2 regions of the Paenibacillus polymyxa M1 genome follow, and region 2 is predicted to be linked to the other one. Evidence: riboswitches for the same ligand, from Rfam matches in the RefSeq annotation. Region 2 holds a riboswitch; the other holds the start of a gene.
What was found. A riboswitch is a leader RNA that binds a small molecule or an ion and turns the genes downstream of it on or off. The one in region 2 is predicted to bind FMN.

Region 1: linked by a shared signal. The riboswitch ahead of ribE (riboflavin synthase) and the one ahead of PPM_RS06230 (DMT family transporter) in region 2 are both predicted to bind FMN.

What each region holds. Positions count from the first base shown of each region.
Region 1 is NC_017542.1:3,452,910-3,456,048, forward strand. It holds gene ribB (3,4-dihydroxy-2-butanone-4-phosphate synthase) at 1-606, opposite strand, end outside; gene ribE (riboflavin synthase) at 671-1,336, opposite strand; FMN riboswitch at 1,666-1,838, opposite strand; gene PPM_RS15560 (IDEAL domain-containing protein) at 1,907-2,374, opposite strand; gene PPM_RS15565 (thiamine pyrophosphate-dependent enzyme) at 2,594-3,139, opposite strand, start outside.
Region 2 is NC_017542.1:1,440,226-1,443,364, reverse strand. It holds gene PPM_RS06240 (ABC transporter ATP-binding protein) at 1-197, shown strand, start outside; gene PPM_RS06235 (ABC transporter permease) at 190-882, shown strand; FMN riboswitch at 1,008-1,152, shown strand; gene PPM_RS06230 (DMT family transporter) at 1,323-2,270, shown strand; gene PPM_RS06225 (methyl-accepting chemotaxis protein) at 2,514-3,139, shown strand, end outside.

The sequences.
Region 1 (3,139 bases), 2.0 Mb from region 2:
GGCCAAATCAGGCAAGCGGGCCATTGAGCCATCTTCCTTTATAATTTCGCAAATGACCCCGGCGGGCTTGAAGCCGCTGAGTCGGGCCAGATCGACAGCCGCTTCAGTATGACCAGCGCGTTGCAAGACCCCACCATCGCGAGCAATTAGCGGGAACATGTGACCAGGTTTGCGGAAATCGCTGCCCGTGATTGCTTCGTCGGCTAAGGCGCGAACAGTCAAAGAGCGCTCGGCCGCTGAAATCCCCGTTGTTGTCTTCATATGATCTACCGATACCGTAAAGGCGGTACCGTGAAAATCTGTGTTTTGCTCTACCATAGGATGCAATTCCAATGCCTCGGCTCTGTGCTGTGTGATCGGCACGCAGACCAACCCGCGACCTTCTGTAATCATGAAGTTGATGACCTCAGGCGATGCTTTTTCAGCCAAAGCGATAAAGTCGCCTTCATTTTCCCGCTGTTCATCATCCACTACAATAACGACTTTGCCGTTCTTTAAATCCTCCAATGCTTCTTCGATGGAATCCAATCGAATCTCTTCGTCATGGTGCAACTCGCCCTGCTCCATGATGTTTGTCGTCGCACTTGTTTGGATGCCTCTATCCATAACCCTCTCCTCCTTATGTCTTAAGTCACGAATGCTCCTGAACCAAATTTTCTATCATTCTGTATCAAGCAAAGCCGTGTTTCGCCAAATAGTCCAAACTAAGAGGAGCTTGATCTGCTCTCTCCATCGGTACTGAACCTCTGTAATGTAAAAGCTGCTCCACATATTTGCCCAATATGTCGCATTCAATATTCACAGTGTCTCCCTCACGTTTGGCTTGTAAGGCCGTTTCGGCTAAGGTGTGGGGGATGATGGATACGGCAAAGCTATCTCTCGTACGCTGCGCGACTGTGAGGCTGATACCATCAATTGTAATTGACCCTTTGAGGAGAACATATTTGAATAATGCTTGATCAGAAGGCTCAACTTCGAACACAACCGCATTCTGGTCTGATGTCACTCCGCGAATCGTACCCGTTCCGTCTACATGTCCCTGTACGATATGTCCTCCGAACCTTCCATTCGCCGCCATCGCCCGCTCCAGGTTGACTCGGCTGCCGGATCTGAGTTCCCTTAGATTACTGCTGCGAAAAGTCTCTGGCATCACATCAACCTTAAAATCTTTAGTACCAATCTGTATTGCCGTCAGGCAAACCCCATTTACCGAGACACTATCGCCGATTTTCAAATCGCCCAATACCACAGAACCCGAAATCCCCAGCACCATCGCTTCACCGCTCTTAGAAATACTTTGAATGCGACCCACTTCCTCGACCAATCCGGTAAACATGCTTTCACTCCTTTCCACTACATTTCAGTTTATCCCTAATTCATCTGCTGTAAGCGCAAATAACCCCCAGTCAGGATTCAATCCGTCATGGGGGTGATGAGAGTCACGTATGTAGTATACAAGCGCAGTTCATGTATGTCTTAAAATGACATGAAATCATAGGTTTGCCAAAAGAAAGCATGATCGAAGATACAGCAATTACGCTCAGAACGTTATCAAAAAGAAAGCTAAAAAAAGCTATCGTCTGATGCTGTCCTACAACGAAATAAGCCGTACGTACTTTTAAGTATGCTAAAAATTGGCACATGCCACGTCATGCACATGCGCTTCGTATCCTTCTCCCATCCAGACTATACTGTCGGTCCCGGAATTACACCAGGTCCACCTTCTGCTGATTGTTCAGCATCCGGGTCACGGACTAAGCCATGCTGTGTTCACAGAAGCGATTCACAAACATGTCATCACCGCCGGTGGGGAGTTTCGCCCCGCCCCGAAGGATCTTGCTCTTATTTAATTGAATTAACATTAAACTTGTTACGTATATTAGCACCGACTTCAAAAAAAAGCAAGTTATCTAATAGAAGCTCCTGCTTTGGTTTTGACATATTGGCTGGAGAGTTCTTCAAACCAGGATTTATCATTCATATGAAGTGCCAGATCAATCAGATCGGCCAGTTCGTCGACTCCAAGCTGTGTATCATGGTCAAAGGTAATAACGGCCGAAGCGACAGGTCCTCGCTCTCCCTCAGAACATGCTTCATAATCCAGTCGTACATCCACATGTCCATCAATAAACTCGCATTTTAGAAAATAAATAATTTCACACATTAAAATAGGGCGCACTTGTGTTTCTAACACGCAATCCATCACCTTGGCAGAATAATGCTGGTTCGTCAGCGTGAATTTGTGTTCAGTTGCCGCCAGCGATGCCCGTCCAAAATCATCCGTAAACTTGAGTTCCACTGGCGTGATGTTCATAACCTTGGGGATTTGCTTCTTTATAATTTCAATTATTTCAACTGTATTCAGCTTAATCATTACCTGCACCTCATTGCATCTTAAAATTCAGAAGAAAACTTTATAACATGCCTTCTATAGGCCTCCACTCCTATATCGGAAATCATTACCTGTTTTTTTATGCCTCAATCCATAAACGCAAAAAAAGATTCCTTGCGCAGCAAGCGCAAGGAATCTCAATCGAACTGGTGCCGAAACAGCGGCTAACAATGTTACACGATTATTATGCAAAAAACAGAATTATAACTCCGAAATTTCATGTTTCTTTTTCAGGATAGTCCAGCGACGCTCAATCTCCTGCTCAAAGGTAGCCAGCGTTGCTTCCTCTTTGAGAAGATGCTTCGTTTTACCCATTAATTTCAGCCATTCTGCGGCTGGAATCCGTTTTCCCTTGTCTTCCGGATTGTACGTAATCGTCGTGCTTCCCTGTTCGATTTCGTACAAAGGAAAGAAGCAAGACTCAACTGCGGCGCCTACGATGCTAGTACCCAGTCTGTCTTCGGATTTCCAGTTGAGCGGGCAGGCACACAGAATTTTACCATATGCCGTACCCACGTTGTTGGCATACCATTGAGCCTTGGCCGCTTTGCGCAGCATATCCTGCGGATGGCTTTCGGCTGCGGTAAAAGCATACGGGATGTTACAGGCGGCCATGATTTGTACGGTATCCTTATGATGCCCTTGCTTCCCTTTTTGCATTTTCCCTACACCCGATGTACTGGTCATATGCCCCATTGGAGTGGAGTACGATTGCTGCGAACCTGTATTCATGTACCCCTCGTTGTC
Region 2 (3,139 bases):
CCCATCAACTGAGTCTGAATAATATAAGGGTGCTCAATGAACAGAGTATACGTATTTACGATCTTAGTGTACCGCAGAAGCAAATTACGAAAACGCTCATTTTAAATGATGTAGAGGTCGATTCCATTCATCAGAAAAGCAGTACGCTGGAAGACTACTTTTTACGTCTGTTACATGGAGGGGATCACCATGCTTAAATTGATACAGTTGGAGATGAAAAAGCTTCATCTGGTGGGTTATATCCGTTCAGCACTGATCGCCAACGCTTGCATTCTAGGGTTGCTCAGTACTATTGCACTGGACAGCCAAAATGAAGGAGTACCCGAATTTACACAGTACGCTCAGCTTCTCGATCTTATGGACAATATGGTGAGGGCAACGTTTATTGTATTTGCCTCCGTTCTACTGTGCCGTTTTATCGTAGGAGAATTTAAATCCAAATCGATTACAATCTTGTTCATGTATCCGATTCATCGTCAAAAGCTAATGATCGCCAAGCTCTTGATTGTGCTGCTGTTTACATTCTTGTCTATTGTAATCTCGGAAATCATCATTACGGCTGCGATCCATTTGCTCAACCAGTTTGTCATAATTGTACCGGATAAGCTCACTCTTTCCATACTAGCCGAGCAATCAGCGCGCACGCTAATCAATGCCGTTGCCGCCAGTTTTATGGGATTGGTTCCGCTGTATATGGGAATGCGAAGATACTCTGTACCCACGACCATTGTGACCTCGATTCTGATTGTAGCATTGCTTTTCTCCAATAATAACGGTGCTACCCTTAGCTCCATTGCCCCCGTGCAAATCAGCTTCTCTGTGCTGGGAATACTTGTGGCTTATGCGGCAATTCGGCGCATTGAGTATAAGGATATTGCCTAGTAATAAGGATTAAACATAGAACGCTTTCATAAAAAGATGAAAATCCTTGCTTGATATACACACATTTTTCACTGGACTTCATTCCAAAACAGGTATATCCTATAGGAGAAATTAAAAAACGGAATAAGGATCTTCGGGGTAGGGTGAGATTCCCAACCGGCGGTATGGCTCATGGAGCTAAGCCCGCGACTCTGTATCCGGCAACAGGATACGGACTGATTTGGTGAGATGCCAAAGCCGACGGTAAAGTCCGGATGGAAGAAGATCGAAATATGAACATGCCGCAAAGTCGATGAATACTGCATTATGGTTGTGCAGTGACTTCATTTAACTTGCATCAAACGGCAAGTTTATTTGATCAACCCCCGTCTTGCATGGCCTTCGCCATGGACGGGGGTTTTTGTGCCACCGGTCCTGTATTCGCAAGGAGCTAAATAAGTATGAGTCAATCATCAACTGTACTAACATCCAAGGATTTTGATCGTAGCTCCCACATGAAAAGCGGTTTTTGGCTAGTCGCGATTGGAGCGGCCTTGTGGGGCGCAGACCCGCTGTTTCGTATTATTTTGTTAAAATCATTTACCTCAGCACAAATCGTACTGATGGAGCATGCGCTACTCTTTATCGCTCTGACGCCGATGCTGTGGAAGCATCGCGAGGAGCTTAAAACGATACGATTTCGTCAGGTTTTCGCTATTTTGTTTGTCTCATGGGGTGGCTCGGCACTGGCCAGTGTGATTTTCACCATGGCACTCAGCAACGGTGATCTGAATGCCGTACTTTTACTTCAGAAGCTTCAACCTTTGGTTGCTATTATTCTGGCCCGCGTGATATTGAAAGAAATGTTACCGCGTCATTTTGGAATATTAATTGTCATCGCTCTGTTCGGGACGTATCTTCTGACCTTCGGTTGGTCGCTTCCCTTTGGACATGTTCATGATTTTGTTCAAGTTGGTAGTCTGCTTGCACTGGGTGCAGCGATTCTGTGGGGCGGTTCGACCGTTATGGGCAGCTACTTGCTCCGTTCGATGAAATATGAAACGGTAACCTCCCTTCGCTTCATGGTGGCGCTCCCTCTGCTCATTGTTCTCACCTCTGTGGAGCATGCTCCGTGGAATATGCCTACAGGTACATGGGCGGGCGCAGCTGTAATTATCAACTTGCTGCTGCAGGCATTGCTTCCGGGTCTTCTCAGCTTATTACTGTATTACAAAGGCTTAAGTACAACCAAAGCTTCTTATGCTACGATGGCAGAATTGAGCTTTCCTATGGTAGGTGTTGTGATTAACTGGATCGCTTTCCAACAAATCGTTACCGTAGCGCAACTAACTGGTTTTATGCTTATCTGGGTTACACTCTTTATGATTTCTCGTCAGCAAAAAAATTAACAGATCCATTTGCTTTATACTCACCTCAAGCCTCAAGCCAAATCATGAAGGTGCTTTTGCATCTCTGATTTGGCTTTTTATGTATGCATATTCATACCGTGATTAGCCCTTAAGAACTATTTTTTAAAAAATGTACCTAAAACATGCCTTGATTCATTATTTTTTAAGATTACATCTATAAAATCAGTCGATTTCTGTCGAATAAAACAATGTAGTGACCATCAGACACAGAGGAGAAAAAACATGACTAAAGAAAAACAAACAGTTCCGTGGTGGAACAGGTTTCTCAAGCAATTTTATTTAATGAGGACAAAATTAATCATTTCTTTTTTGGCTGTGTTATTGATTCCGAGCTTACTTATTGGATACTTTTCTTATCAGGGGGCTACGACACAGCTCAGTCAGCAAATGGCTAATTCCGTATACACGAATCTGTATCTGATCCAAAGCAATGTCAATCAGTATGTATCCCCGATCATGAAGGACGTGGACGTCCTTACCAGTGAAATCCAAGCTGATTCCATTGGTTCCGATCAAGAAGCCCTTCAGAAAAAATTGGATGCCATCGTCAAAGCTCATCCTGAGTTAGATGCCGCGCTCCTTGGCAATGCGAAAGGAGAATATATCCGTTCTCCGCTAAAAAAGGAGGCTGATTATGATCCTAGGGAGAGAAAATGGTACAAAAATGCGATGCTACATAAGGGCAACATATTTGTCGGTGTTCCAGTTGCCAGCGTTACGACAGGGAACCTAGTAGTTAATGTATCGGCAACGCTGAAGAACGGTGAAGGGGCTGTTGCATTGGCTTTGAATCTGGACAAGATGGGGGACAGTCTGCAGTCTGTTAAGATAGGCGAACGCGGAGGACT